3 regions of the Streptomyces sp. NBC_00358 genome follow, and region 3 is predicted to be linked to each of the others. Evidence: riboswitches for the same ligand, from Rfam matches in the RefSeq annotation. Region 3 holds a riboswitch; each other region holds the start of a gene.

Region 1 (4,880 bases), 4.5 Mb from region 3:
GCCGGGGCGCCGGATCGTACGAGGGGGGCCGGGCCGCCGCCTCGTACGCGGGAGGCATGGGGGCCGACTGGTACGAGGCGGGCGCCGACGCCGGTGCGTACGAGGGGGGCGTGGGTGCCGACTCGTACGAGGCGGGCGCCGGCGCCGGTGCGTATGAGGGGGGCGTGGGCGCCGACTCGTACGAGAGGGGCAGGAGCACCGACCGGGACTCGGCAGGCTGGGGCGCCTCGTACGAGGCGGGCTGCGGCGCCGACTCGTAGGCGAGAGGCAAGAGCACGGACCGGTACTCGGGTGGCTGCGGCGCCGCCTCGAACGAAGTGGGCTGGGCCGCCGCCTCGTACGCGAGAGGCAGCAGCACCGACCGGGACTCAGGAGGCTGAGGGGCCGAAGGAAACGCGGGGGCCGCGGGGGCCGACGCGTAGGCAGCGGGCACGGGGGCCGGCTCGAACGCCACCGACTGCGGCGCCGGTTGGAACGGCGCGGGCTGCGGCGCCTGCTGGAAGGCCGGAGGCTGGGGCGCTTGCTGGAACGTCGGAGCCTGAGCTGTCGGCTGAAACGCCGGAGCCTGGGGTGTCGACTGGAAGGCTGCGGGCTGGGGCACCTGCTGGAACGCCGGAGCCTGAGCTGTCGACTGGAACGCCGGAGCCTGGGGTGTCGGCTGGAACGAAGGGAGTTGGGGCTCCGCCACCGGCCGGTACTCGACCGCCTGGGCCTGGACGACCGGCCCGCTCTGGCGCGCCGCGTGCCGCGACAACAGCTCCTGCGCGGCGGCCAGTTTGCGCCGAGCGCTGTCCTTCTTCATGTGCAGCGAGGACTTCTGCGGCGCGGCGGCCGGAGCGGACGCCGCCGGGAGCGCCGCGAGGACCGCCGCCTCGGCTCCCGGCACAGCCGGGACCCGCCCGGGCGTCATCTCGGCACCCGAGCCCGCCGTCAGTTCCAGGACAGGGCGAGCGGCCGGTTCCGGACTCGGACCCGCGGTCAGCTCTCGCACCGGTGCCGCCGCCAACTCGGCTACGGGTCGGCCGATCTGCTCCAGTTGATACACCGTCGGGAGCTCCGCCGGGAGCTCCTTCGGCCGTCTCGCACCCTCCGTCGGACGGGCGCCTCCCGTGCCGCGGTCCGGTTGCCTGTCGGCGGGCAGGATGGCCGGGGCCGAGGGTCCGTACCGGGAACGAGCCCCGTCGAACCACTGCTGCATCAGAGCTTCCTGGGCGGGGTCGACCTCCGCCCGTCCCTGGCCGACGACTCGCCGGTTGGGCCTGCGGGTGCGGTTCGCCGAGGCGCGGGTGGCGTTGAAGTTGCCGGTGGCGCTCTCCGCCTGGTCGTAGAGGGACGAAAGCCGTCGGCGGACTTCTTCGCCACTGGGCGGGGTGTGTTCCGGCGCCATGGAGTGGTGCTCCTTCCGTCATCCGCCTACCGGGTTAGCTGTCGGGTTCGGGCGGACGATTCCGGAAGGTATGCCCTACGACCCCTGCCCCGTAAGGCAGTTGGGTCGATTCACCCCAAGTTCGGTGGGTCCCCGGCTCCAGCTGTCACGAGAACAGGCCGGACTCGGCGGAGGCCGCACCGCCCGGCGAACTTCGCCGGAGGGAGTCGGACGGCCTGCTGGCCAACTTAGCCATGATGTGCACCCGATGTGAAGATCCACGTCCCAGATGTCCGATACATTTTCGTGACCTTCATCGCATCACCTCGCAGCGCAACGGCGAGGACACACGGCGTACTCGAAACGACGTCCGACCACGTCCGTTGAGGCGATCGGCACCCCGGTCCCGTCCGGACTCCACTCCAGACCCCGGCCCGAACCCGGTCGGGCCGACCCGGTCCAGCCTGTCCCGACCGGGGGCGCAAACGCGCCGCGGTCGCACGCCTGTCGGAAGTGTGCGCGCAACTGACGTTCACTGACATCCCGTTCAACATCGACGGCGCCCGATGGTCACACCTTGACCGGTTCTGGCCGAGCTGGCCGGATGACCGCTACGGCCACGTCCCGGCCCTACCTTCGAGGCACGGAAGACCACGAGAGCGAGCCGAGGATCCCCACGTGCACGATGCGCCGATCTATGCCCAACTGATCTCCGAACGCGGCGACATACCCACGCTCGTCCGGAGCGAAGCCCGTCGGCTGCAACGCGACTTCGAGTGGATCCTGAGCTGGGATCCCTCCACGGGCGTCCCGCTTCCCGCGTCCGCCGCACGACTCGCGTCCGGCAGCCGCCGCGCCTTCTCCCCCGGTCCGGACCTCGACGACCGGCCGGCCGGACCCGGCCGCTAGAGAACGCCGGGTTCGCGGCCCGGCTCGTCGACGGGGAGGGTTCCCGACCCGTCGACGGCCCGGGTCACCAGGTCGGCGACCGCCGAACCCGTGGCCCGATGCCAGGTCCGGGCGCGCCGGAGCATCGCGTGGTCACCGCCCTCGACCCGCACGGCACTCGCGGAGGAGCCCGCCTCCGCGGCCCGGCGGACGAGAGCGAACGACTCCTTGGGATCGGTGACCCGGTCCCGGTCGCCGTGCAGCACGATCACCCGCGTGTTTTGGAGGTGGGCGACCGGCTCACCCTCCGGGCACCACGGCGCGAGCGCCACCACGGCCCTGACCTGCGGCGCGGTCGCGGCACGCAGTGCGGCACGGCCGCCCATCGAATGTCCCACGAGCACGACCGGCACCTCCCCCACCAGGTCGGCGAGTTCGGCCAGCGCCCGCAGGACATCGACGAGCGGGTCGGCGTCCGCGCCGTTCCACCCCCTGTGCCGGTAGCGCACCTCACCGACGAACGTGCCCTCGTCCGGCAGAGCACGCGTCACGGCGCGCAGGAAGGGCCGCATCCGCAACCGGGCGACGTTCCACGGCCGTACCGGCGCCCTACTGTCCGCGGTGCCACCGTGCAGGACCAGTACGGCGGCACGCGTCGGACCCGAGCCCGGACGGGCGACGCGAAACGGCACCAGTGCCGCGGGCGCGTCAACCACTCCGGGCCCGGACACATCGTCCGCCGACATCCGAGCAGAGCCTCGCATGGCACCTCTCCACCTTCAGGGCGCTTCTCCACGCCTCGCACTCGACCGGGAGGAGGGATCGTCTCACCGAGCAATGGTTATCCGTAACCGAGGAGATCCCGGATTGGTGACACCTCGCACGTACCGCGGCGCGCGTGACCGAGGCGGAGGACCGGGCCCGGGGAGGGCCACTCGTCCGCCCGAGACCGGGGCACTCGTCCGCCGCCGCTCACCCGGGCGGTCGTCCCGCGCTCACGCCGGGTCCTCGGGCCGGGCGCGGTAGCCGTTGCGCCACTCCTGGTAGAGACGCCACAGGCTGGCGGCCCGCGGGCAGCGTCCCGACTCCCGTTGGCACGTACGGCAGTTGCCGACGTGGCTGACGTACGCGGCCTCGGGGGCGTCCTGCCCCGGTTGCGGATTCGTCATGGTCCTCGGCACCCGTCGGCGCGACGTGCACGAGCGCATCGTCGCTTCTGATGCCGTACTTCCGTGCCGGGGACCCCGGCGGATGCACCCGCGGAGGACCTGTTCCCGCTCGCGGTGCGCGACCTGTCCGCGGCGGTCGAGGCGGCAGGCAGGACGAGCGCCGCAATGCATCAGTCGAGGAGGTCGAGCTCCTGCTCCGCCACCGCGGGGAACGGGCCGTCGGACCTGGGCCTGCGGACGGTCAGATGGGCCACCTCGAAGTCCATCTCGGTGGCGGTGGGGGGCGGCGGCGGGTGGTAACGCCCGGCGCACACGGACAGATTGACGATGAGACAGGCATGCCAGGTTCTGCCCACTCCGCGCCGGTCGTCGAAGGCACGGACTCCGTTGACCCACCACACGACACGCTGGGCGCCGAACTCGACCACGAGGTCGACCCAGGCGCCCGGACGAATGGCCGGGTCCCGGTAGTAGTGCTGGGTACGCCGTACATGGTTGGAGAGTTCCAGCAGGTCGGGGTTGTCCGGGTGGTACTCGAAGACGTCGATCTCCTGACCGCCGTCCCGCCAGGTCCAGATGGCCGGCCAGGCGCCGGTCACCGTGGGCAGCCTGACCCGGGTCTCCAGCACGTCGCCCGCGCGGACCATGAAACCGTCCGCGCTGCCCTCGGTGGTCAGAAGGCCCGCGTCCCATCCGCCGTCCGGTCGTCGGGTGGCCCGGAAGCGACCCGTCCGGCTGTAGGCGGGATCGGTCACCAGATGGTCGAGTTTGCCGTCGCCCGGATTGACCGGGCCGCCGTCGGGATAGGCCCAGGAGTGGCCCGCGACCCATTGCCCGGCCGAGGCGAAATCCGCTGTGAAGACGAGATCGGACACGCGGCACTCCTCGATGACGGCGTTTCGCGTACGGCACAGGTTCTCCCCGAGCCACCCGCGCCCACACCCCGTTCACCACGACCCGCCACAAAACAACCCTTCGGGGTGAAACGGCCGCATCCGGGCGTACCGCACGCCTGTGTACCGACCCTTGTGCACCGGGCGGCGGGTACGCGGGCTCCGCCGACCGGCTTCGGGAGAGTGCGTGAAGGGCGTACCTTCACGGATCATCGCTATCGGTCTTCGGTATCGGTCATCGGTATCGGTCATCGAGGAGGCCCGCGTGATGGCGCGGGCCTCCTCGGGAATCCGTTCCTGATCCAGCGCCTGCGCGAGTGGTCCCTCGTCCGGGCCGTCACGCTGGAACAGCCGTGGCAGACGGACGAGTTGCTCGAATCGTCGAACTGGCTCCAGCTCAAGATGTCCGAGGAGTCGAACGGCACGGCCCTGGAGATCCTCGCCGACGGCGGTCGCACCAAGCGGATCCGCCACCAGGCCCGGACCCGCCTGCGGCAGCGGAGCCGGAGCTGAGCCGTACGCCGTCCAGCGCAGCTCCGGCAGATCCGGCGGGCCTCCGCGTCC
Region 2 (4,880 bases), 860 kb from region 3:
TCGGGTCGCTGGCGGTGGCGGCGCCGCCGAGGTGCACTTCGAGGTGCAGGTGCGGCCCGGTGACGTTGCCCGTCGCGCCCACCCGCCCGATGACATCGCCGGTGGCGACCTTCTGGCCCACATGGACGCTGATCGACGACTGGTGGCAGAACCAGAGCTCCGTACCGTCGTCGAGGGTGAGGATCGTGCGGTAGCCGTACGATCCGGCCCAGCCAGCCTCGGTGACGGTGGCGCTGTGGATCGCCTTGATGAGCGTGCCGGTGGGCGCCGCGAAGTCGAGTCCCGTGTGGTACCCGGAGGACCACAGGGCCCCGGCCTCACCGAAGCGGGAGGTCAGGGTGTACGACGAGGTCGGCAGCGTGTAGCTCTTGGCGAGCTCGGCGAGGCGCTCGGTCTCGGCCTTCGCCTTGGCCGTCTCCAGCGCCTTCTTCTTCACGGCGTCGGCCTTGGCCTCGGCGTCGTCCGCGTTCTTCTTCACGGCGGCGGTCAGGGCGGCCTGATGCGTGGTGCTGTCGGCGTGGGCCTGCTGCGACTGGGCCTGCTGCATGATGCGGGCGCGCAGCGCCGAACCGGCGTCCGTGGCGCCCTGCGCCGCGTCGGCGCTGGTCAGGCCGACGCTGGTGAGCGGAGTCGTGGAGCCCTTGGGGGTGCTGGATCCGCCGTGCGAGATCAGGGCTTCGGCGGAGTGGGTGACCGACGACAGGTCGGGCAGCGAGATCGAGACGGGGGCATTGCCCGGCGCGGCGCTGGCGATGCCACCCCCGCCGACCGCGGCTATGACACCGACGCCGAGGACGGTGGAGCTGCGGGCGAGTCCTCCGCCGCGCTGCTTGCCCGTGCGGTGCCGGCCGCGATTCGGCAGAACGGAATCCTCGGTGGGGTTCCACTCCTCCCAGGGTCCCTCGTCCTTGCCGTAGCCGAAGGTCTGCGTGTCGTTCGGCGGGAACGAGGTTGGCTGAGCAGGCGGGTTGGACGCCACGTGGGCGCGCTCCTTTCCTTCCTTGCCGCCTACCGGGTTAGCTGACGGGTTCGGAGAAGGAAGGTCTCCTACGCGCGTACGACCACTGCTTCCACAGCGGAATACGTTCGATTCACCCCACGTGATGGGTCCCCGGTTCCCTTGCGGGATTCGGCGCGTGCGCACGGAGCCGTCTCTTGTGACGGCTGGGACGACCGCACTGCGTTATCGAACGTTAATAGACTCAGGCACCGGATTCCAAGATGTTCCGACTGATCATTAACGGCTCTTGGCCGGGACTTTGAGGTCATGAGCGATGAAAAACGGGCGAGTTGGCCACGCCCTGTCGACACGGGTTCACCTGATGGCATGTCAGACGTCATGCGGAGGGGGACCGGCCGGTCACCGTTCGTGACGGAGCCGCACAAGGCCTTGCGCGGATGCCGTGAAAGGCGGTGCGCGCAGGACCGGAAAGGCCGCCCGGGCGCCGCGGGGCCCGTCGGCGAACACATCGCTCAGATGCGCCGGACGGCCAGCAGCGCCATGTCGTCCGTGAGGGCGCCGCCGGTGTGCCGGCGGACCGCCTCGGCGAGGCCGGTCAGCAGCGCGTCGGGGCCGGGGAAGACCCGTCCGGCCAGCCACGCGGCCGGATCGTAGAACCTCCCGTGCTCATCGCGGGCCTCGGACAGCCCGTCGGTGTACAGGAACAGCGTCGCCCCGCGCGGAAAGCGGTCCTGTATCGCCCGGTCGGGCCAGGTGCCCAGCTCGCCCATCCCGAGCGGCAGCGCGAAGGGCTCGGCGGCGAGGGTGACGAGCGTGCCGTCGGGACGCAGGACCAGGGGTGGCGGATGACCGCGGTTGACGACGCGGACGACGTCCTCGTCGTGCGGGATCTCCGCGAGGACGGCGGTGGTGAACTCCTCGAACGCGTCAGGGCTCTCGTGCAGGGTGCCCGGCCGGGTCAGCGCCCGCTCCAGGCGCCGGGCGACCCCCTCCAGGGTCGCCTCCTGCTCCGCGGCCTCCCGGAACGCGCCGACCACCACGGCGACGGCGGCCACGGCGGTCATCCCCTTCCCCCGTACGTCCCCGACGATCAGCCGCACGCCGTGCGGGGAGTCCTGGACCGCGTACAGGTCCCCGCCGATGAACGCGTCCTCCTGTGCCGCCTCGTACCGGGCCGCGACATCGAGGCCGTCGATCCGCGCCTCGGGCTCGGGCAGCACGGCGCGCTGCGCGTACTCGGCGATCTCCCGGACGGAGGCGAGCCGTTCGTCGCCGCGCCGGACCACGATGTTGATGAGGACGGCGAGGACGGCGGCCGTCGCCACCGTGATCACCTCGGTGACCGCGTCGACGTGCAGGACGATGCCGAGCACGCAGTGGACCACGAGCAGCGCGCCGACGGCGAGGGCGCCGGTGACGACGGTGCCGCGCAGCGAGTAGAGGGGAGCGGCGACCAGGGGCGCGGCCGTGAGGAAGGGGGCCGCGGTGTAGTCCCCCGGGGTGAAGTAGTCGTAGAGGAGCCCGACGACGACGAGCAGTGCGGGCAGGGTCCGGACGAAGGCGCGCGCGAGGGAGATCCTGCGGGGAGTCCCTGCCGTCGGGGCGGGCGGCGCGCCGCTCCCGGGGACGGCCGGCGGGGGCCCGCCGGCCCGGTCAGGGGGTTTCCCCGCTCGCTGCTCACGTCCTGGCTGCCCCACCCGTCCAGAAGACCCGGAGCGGGGACAGGGGGCGACCGGTGTGGCCCGACCGGGGGACGGCACCGGGGGACGGGCGCCGGAGGGAATCGGCCCGGGTGGCCGGTTGGTGAACCGGCTGCGGGAGAACCGGCCAGGGAGAACTCGTGGGCAAACACCAAGGGCCGGAACTCGTGAATCCGAGTTCCGGCCCTTGGCCTTGAGTAGCGGGGACAGGATTTGAACCTGCGACCTCTGGGTTATGAGCCCAGCGAGCTACCGAGCTGCTCCACCCCGCGTCGTTAAGACCAGTGTACGCCATCCGCGGGACCCCGAGCACACCCGTTTAAACGCGCCCCTTCAGCGTCGCCGGCGGGCACCCTCCGGCGCCCGCGGCGGACGGCGTCCGGCCGGGCTCGGCGGGGCAGCCAGGCCGGGGGGCGGGAGCGGAACGGGGGGTCTAGCCCGGCAGATGCCGGTTGGGGGCCTGGGCCCGGTCCGCGTACTCGGGAAGGACGACGACCTCGGCGCCCGCCGTGGCGAGGAGTCCGTTCCCGTCGGCGTCCGCGACGAAGGTGTCGGGCTCGCGCCAGGCGGTGACGACCCGCCGCACACCGGCGTCGAGGATGAGCCGGGCGCACGGAACGGGCCGGGAGGCGCGGTGGGCGCACGGCTCCAGGCTGCTGTAGACGGTGGCGGCGGGCAGCCGCGGATCGGCCGGGTCGATCTTGGCGAGGGCGGCCTCCTCGGCGTGCACGACGGGGTCGTCGCCCTCACGGGAGTGGCCCCGGGCCAGCTCGGTCCCGTCGGCCGCGACCACCACGGCGCCCACGCTGAACGCGGTCTTCGAGGGCGGGCACAGCGCCGCCAGCTCACAGGCGAGCTCCAGCCAGTGCCGGTCCGCCGCGGCGGCCAGCGGGCCGGTGCCGGGCGCGGTCGGGACGTAGCGGATGAGCACGACGTCCCCGACCGGCCGGGTCTCCACCAGCCGCAGCCGGCCCAGCGGGTAGGCCCCGGGACCGAACAGCCTCGGCGCGTCCGGCTGTCCGACGAAGAGGGGGGCGACGGCGAGCTGCAGTTCGTCGGCGAGGCCCTCGCGCACGAGCTGGGTGTGGACCTTGCCGCCTCCCTCGACCATCAGCCGGCGCACGCCCCGTACGTCGTGGAGGTGCTCCAGCAGCACCCGCCAGTCGAGTTCGGGCCCGGTCGCCACGACGTCGACCCCGACGAGCCCGTGCAGCAGGGCCGCTGCCCGCCGCGCGCCCTCGTCCGTCGTGTAGACGACCTTTTCGCCGCCGGTGTGCCAGAACTGCGCCCGCGGATCGAGGTCGCCGGAACCGCTGACGGTGACCTTCAGGGGGTACTCGGGGCGGCCGCCGGCGACGCGGGCCGCCCGCCGTTCGGCGGAGTTGACCAGGAGCCGCGGGTTGTCCGTACGCAGCGTGCCGGCGCCCACCAGGATCGCGTCGCTGGACGCCCGCACCTCGTCGACCCGGTCGAAGTCGGCCGGGCCCGAGAGCAGCAGCCGCTCGGGGCCGGTGTCGTCCAGGAAGCCGTCGAGGGAGACGGCGGCGGACAACAGGACGTGGGGACGGGGCATCGGAACGCATCCTCCGGATCACACGCGGGCAGTCGGATCACACGCGCATAGTGGTTCAATTTTTAAACAATACCTAGACTGGTCTCATGACGACCCGCTGGCTCACCGCCGCCGAACAGCGCGCCTGGCGCTCGTACCTCTCCGCGTCCTCCCTCCTGGAGGACGCCATCGACCGCCGGCTGCAGGCGGAGGCGGGGATGCCCCACCTTTACTACTCCATCCTGGCCAAGTTGTCCGAGGCGCCGGACCGGCGGCTGCGGATGACCGACCTCGCCGAGGCCCAGAAGATCACCCGCAGCCGTCTGACGTACGCGGTGACCCGGCTGGAGAAGGACGGCACCGTACGCCGGGAGGGCTGCCCCACCGACAAGCGCGGGCACATGGCCGTCCTCACCGACGAGGGCATGGCCCTCCTGGAGCGGGTGGCGCCGGGACACGTCGAGACGGTGCGGACGGCGATCTTCGACCATCTGACGCCCGAGCAGGTGGAACGGCTGGACGAGATCTGCGGAACCATCACCCGGGCGATCCAGGAAGGGAATTCGGGGGCCTCCGGGGAAGATCTGCCGTGGCGACGGCGTTCCTGCTCCTCATGAGGGACAGGTCGGACCGCTGTCCGCCGCCGCTAGGGACCCGAACCCCATTG
Region 3 (4,880 bases):
TGACGCTCATCGAGCCGGGGTACGTGATGCCGCATCCGACGCTGCCGGCGGTGCGGGTGCCGCGCCGGGACGACCTCTGGACGGAGCCGATCAGCAAGGTCCTGCTCCGCCACCCGTCGTTGTCGGACGACGAGTTGGCGTCCGCGGCGCGGGGTGTGGTCGGTTCACTGGCGACGGTCACCATGTCCGGGCCCGGCACCGTCGAACTCCAGCCATGTGGTGTGACCAAGGCGACGGGACTCGCTCTCGCCGCCACGCACCTCGGACTCACCCCGGCGGGGACGCTCGCCTTCGGTGACATGCCCAATGACATCCCGATGTTCGACTGGGCCGCGCGCGGCGTGGCGATGGCCAACGCCCACCCGGAACTGAAGGCGGTGGCCGACGAGGTCACCCTGTCGAACGAGGACGACGGCATCGCGGTGGTCCTGGAGCGTCTCTTCGGTTTCTAGCGGCGGCAACGCGCCCGCCGGCGGACCTCGAAAGGTGCCGCCGGCGGGCGAGGGGGAAGCGGGGGTGCGATCAGTAGGCGCCGTTGACGTTGTCGATGGAGCCGTAGGTCTTGGCCGCGTAGTTGCAGGCCGCGGTGATGTTCGCGACCGGGTCGTAGATGTTCATCGACGTGCCCGGGACGTGGAAGGCCTGGAACGTGGGGTCGATGACCTGGAGCAGACCCTTGGAGGGGATGCCAGCGGCGGCGTTGGAGTCCCAGTTGTTGATGGCGTTGGGGTTGCCGGAGGACTCGCGCATCACGTTGCGGTGGATGCCGTCGTAGCTGCCCGGTATGCCCGCCTTGGCCATGACGTCCAGGGACTGCTTGATCCAGCCGTCGAGGTTGTTGGCGTACGTCTTGGCGGAGGCCTGCGTGGCGGTGGTCACCGTGGACTTGGCGACGGCCGGGGTCGCGTTCGCGGTCGTGCGCACGACGGTCGACTTCAGCGTCTTCGTGCCCACGGTCAGCTTCAGACCGGGGCGGATCAGGGAGGGGTTGTCGCCGATGACCGCGCGGTTCGCCGTGTACAGCTTCTTCCAGCCACCGCTCGTCGGGTGCTTCTGCGCAACCTTCGAAAGGGTGTCGCCCGCGACCACCTTGTAGGTGAGGAGCTGGACGTTGGGGACGACCGCGGTGTGGGCGGCCTTCGTGAGCTGGGGAGCCTGCGCCGGGGTCGCGGCCTGGGCGCCGGTGGCGCTCACGAGCGGGAGGGCGAGGGCGATGCCGCCCGTTCCGGCGGCGATCATGCCCCGGGTGATGACGTTGGTCTTCGTGCGGCGGTGCTTGCCTCGTACGGGCATGACGAATTTCCTCTCCGACGCCTGCGAGGTGAGCTGTCGGGTTCGGGCGGGAGATGCCCGGCCGCGTTCTGGGCGCGGCTTCACCCCTAGCCGGTCCGGTGTGTCCGGATCGGCGGCTTACCTGTGGTTCCCCCGCTCCTGCCGTGCGTGGGTGGGTGGGTTTCCGGGCGGCGGCAGGATTCGGCGATCCGCCCGGGATCGACGAGAACGTATGCGAGAGCACATGTCCGGAACAAGGCCAGATTTGGCTGCGAAGATCGCTTTCGCCTGGTTAGGGCACGGGGAATAAGTCCGATTGCGCCGGAATTGGATCCTCAACTTGCCTTTGGCGAACGGGTTGGCCGGAAGGCGGCGGGCGAGGGCTCCCCGGTTCGCTGGTGACTCAATTCACGAGACCAAGGGTCATCAAGGCGGCATGCCGGGTAATTCGGGCATTCGATCTTCCGGTGGCGGGTGGGTGCCGGGCCCCCGGGCGGGCGTCGGACGGCTCTTCGCGCAGGGAATCGGCAGAGGATTCGGCGCGGGATGCGCGTGATGTGCGGGGGTGTGCGGGGATGCGGGGTACGGCAGGCGTCAGGGGTGCGGCCGGTTCCGAGCCGGGGTGTCGGCCGGGCGCGTGTTGAAGTGCCGCCCGGGGTAAGGGGGTTCGGTGTGCGCGCGTGACGCGCGGGCATGGGAATGCGCGGCGCGCAGGAGGCCCGCGAGGGCGAACTCCCGCCCCCGTAGGCCTTGTCGGCCCCCTGTCGGCACCCCTGTCGCCAGTCCTGTCGGCAGTACTGTCGGCGGGCCCGTCAGCCGGCCGTGCGCGGGATCCGCTTCTCCCAGGTCCGGTGGAAGACGACCTCGTCGCCGTCCTTGCAGACGACCTCGTCGGTCGTGATGAAGTCCTGTGCGTCGCAGGTGATGGCGGAGGCCGTCTCGACGCGGGCGTCCCACGGCAGGTCGGGGCGGTGCAGTCGGATCGACCAGGTCGAGCGGGCACGGGCGGACAACGGGTCCGACTCGTCGATCGTGTACGTCTCCAGCGCGTCCTCCGTGCATTCGAGGCCGTCGGGGTACACCCGGGTACCGCCGTGGCCCGGGTCCACCTCCAGGCGCCAGGTGCCCGCGGCCACGTCACGCAGCACCAGGCGTTCCGGGCGGGGTTCGTCCAGGGTCGCGGAGACGGTCGCGCCGAGAGGTTCGGACTCCTCCGGTTCGCCGAACGCGATCGAAGGGTCCGACTCCCGTGCCCGTACGGGGAGTTCGAGCGTGCTGCCGATCGCGTCCAGGGTGAAGCCCGCCTCCGAGCCCGGCTGGGGCCAGATCCACGGCCAGTACGCGGAGGAGACGCCGAGGCGGATGCGGTGACCCGCCGGGAAGGCGTAGCCGATGGCGTTCAGGTCGAACGCGACGTTCTCCGCGGTGCCGGGTTTCCAGGGAACGGTCCGGTCGAGGCCCTGGCGCGCGGACAGGTTCAGGGCGCCTCGGGAGACGAGCGTGGACGCTCCGTCCGGGCCCACGTCGCACAGCCGGGCGATCACCTGGCCCCGGGGTGACCCGGACGTCAGTCGCAGATTGACCCGAGGGTGGCCCAGCACCCAGGTCTCCTCCGCGACCTCGAACTCGAAGCAGGCCGACCTGGCGTCCTCCTCCCGCTGGTCCGGCGGGAGGTCGGCGTCATGGCCGGAGGGCAGGAAACGGCCCGCGTCGACCCCCGTGTGCTGAGGGGACCGCACCGGCACGGGGGCGCCCTGGAGCGCGTACGCGACCGGGGTCACCGAGGGTGAGGGCCAGCCCGGGTCGCCCACCCAGCGGCCGGGGATCTCTCCGTACACGGTCGCCGGAGGGTGTGCGTCCATCACGTACGAGCGCAGAAGGGGGACGGAGAGCGCGTCCGTCTTCTCGTCCCGGAGCCAGTGGTCCCACCAGCGCAGCGTCTCCTGGAGGAAGCCGATCGCCGGTCCGGGCGGCAGGCCCCGGTCCGGGTACTGGTGCGACCAGGGACCGATGAGACCTCGTACGCGATCCGGTGGCAGGTGCTCGACCAGGCGCAGCACCGTGTCGCGGTACGGGTCGTGCCAGCCGCCGACCGCGAGGACCGCCGCGCGGACGGCGCCGAGGTCCTCCCGGGCGCTGTCGTGGCGCCAGTACGCGTCCCAGGTCTGGTGGGCGAGCCAGGTGTGGACAGAGGGGTCGACGGCTTCGAGCCGCTTCACCCACATGTCGCGCCACATCACCTCGCCCACGTGGACCGGGTCCGGCGGGCGGGCGGCGAAGGCGAGCAGGGTGGCCGCCGAGGCGTGCATACCGGCGGCCAGGACGGAACCTCCGGCGTAGTGCGCGTCGTTGTCATAGCGGTCGTCCGTCGAGCAGACCGTGACGACGGCCTTGAGCGGCTCGGGCGCGCGGGCCGCGATCCGAAGCGCGTTGAAGCCTCCCCACGCGGTCCCGAACATGCCGATCCTGCCGGTGCACCACGGCTGGGCGGCCAGCCACTCGACCACTTCCACCCCGTCGGCGGGCTCGGTCCCGGCGTGCTCGTCCCTCGGCGTGCCCTCCGAGTTTCCGTGTCCGCGCACGTCCACGCGGACGGAGGCGTAGCCGTGGCCGGCGTACCAGGGGTGGCGCTGGCGGTCGCGGGGGGCCGTCCAGTCGGTCAGGCCGTACGGGAGGTACTCCAGGAGCGCCGGTACGGGCTCCTCGGTCAGCGGGCGCCAGATCCGGGCGTACAGACGTGTGCCGTCCGAGAGGGGGACGAGGACGTCCTCATGAGTGGTTTCGTGGGGGAAGGACGTACGGATGTGCATGAGCGTCACCTCAGGGGACGGGTGCATCGTGCGGCGCGGGTACGACAGGGGGGACGGGGACGGTCGCGACCGGCCCCGGCTCGGGCTCGGCGGAGCTGTGGGACACGATCACCCCTTCGGTATATATAGCCGCACATCAATTCATATCGATCCATCTCGGCCCACATCGCCTGATCATGAACATACCGCCGGTGATCGGATGGCACCCGTGAGTCGGGGTACCCGCCGTTGGGGCACGCAGGTGCTTCCCGTGTGCCTTCCGGGTGTACTCCCGCATACCTGCTGGCGGAGCGAAGTCGGCCGGGGGACGGTGGGCGCTCGTGGTGATCGAAACGTGACCGGATACGCTGACTTGAGTGATGGCAGCGACACATCGACAAACCGTGTCATCGACCGAATGATCGACCGAGTTCGCCATGTGATCGTCAGCAGACAGGAGAACCTCTCGTGACCGTCGTCGGGCCGTTCGGGCTGAGCGTGCGGGACCAGGCTCTCGAAGCCGATGTCCAGGCCGGATTGGCGGCTGTCGAGGAGGGTTTGCTCGAAGCCACCAAGAGCGAGGTCCCCTTCATCACGGAAGCCGCCCAGCATCTCGTGCGGGCCGGCGGGAAGCGGTTCCGGCCGCTGCTCGTGATGCTCGCCGCACAGTTCGGTGACCCCTACGCGCCGGGTGTCGTGCCCTCGGCCGTCGTCGTCGAGCTGACCCACCTCGCCACGCTGTACCACGACGACGTCATGGACGAGGCCGAGGTCCGGCGCGGGGTGGACAGCGCCAACGTGCGCTGGGGCAACTCGCTG

The links. Region 3 has a riboswitch for cyclic di-AMP ahead of OHT01_RS17340 (transglycosylase SLT domain-containing protein). Riboswitches for the same ligand answer to the same signal wherever they lie in the genome.
Region 1: another riboswitch for cyclic di-AMP. It lies ahead of OHT01_RS37065 (C40 family peptidase); the one in region 3 lies ahead of OHT01_RS17340 (transglycosylase SLT domain-containing protein).
Region 2: another riboswitch for cyclic di-AMP. It lies ahead of OHT01_RS21150 (M23 family metallopeptidase); the one in region 3 lies ahead of OHT01_RS17340 (transglycosylase SLT domain-containing protein).

The regions. Positions count from the first base shown of each region.
Region 1 covers NZ_CP107976.1:8,649,505-8,654,384, reverse strand. The annotation lists gene OHT01_RS37065 (C40 family peptidase) at 1-1,387, opposite strand, end outside; cyclic di-AMP (ydaO/yuaA leader) riboswitch at 1,395-1,567, opposite strand; gene OHT01_RS37060 (hypothetical protein) at 2,045-2,275, shown strand; gene OHT01_RS37055 (alpha/beta hydrolase) at 2,272-3,018, opposite strand; gene OHT01_RS37050 (hypothetical protein) at 3,250-3,423, opposite strand; gene OHT01_RS37045 (beta-glucanase) at 3,594-4,298, opposite strand; gene OHT01_RS37040 (hypothetical protein) at 4,500-4,829, shown strand.
Region 2 covers NZ_CP107976.1:4,988,858-4,993,737, reverse strand. The annotation lists gene OHT01_RS21150 (M23 family metallopeptidase) at 1-979, opposite strand, end outside; cyclic di-AMP (ydaO/yuaA leader) riboswitch at 991-1,145, opposite strand; gene OHT01_RS21145 (PP2C family protein-serine/threonine phosphatase) at 1,474-2,658, opposite strand; tRNA gene OHT01_RS21140 (tRNA-Met) at 2,860-2,933, opposite strand; gene OHT01_RS21135 (dihydrofolate reductase family protein) at 3,095-4,234, opposite strand; gene OHT01_RS21130 (MarR family winged helix-turn-helix transcriptional regulator) at 4,321-4,830, shown strand.
Region 3 covers NZ_CP107976.1:4,129,706-4,134,585, reverse strand. The annotation lists gene OHT01_RS17345 (HAD family hydrolase) at 1-452, shown strand, start outside; gene OHT01_RS17340 (transglycosylase SLT domain-containing protein) at 523-1,293, opposite strand; cyclic di-AMP (ydaO/yuaA leader) riboswitch at 1,297-1,457, opposite strand; gene OHT01_RS17335 (CocE/NonD family hydrolase) at 2,085-4,082, opposite strand; gene OHT01_RS17330 (polyprenyl synthetase family protein) at 4,530-4,880, shown strand, end outside.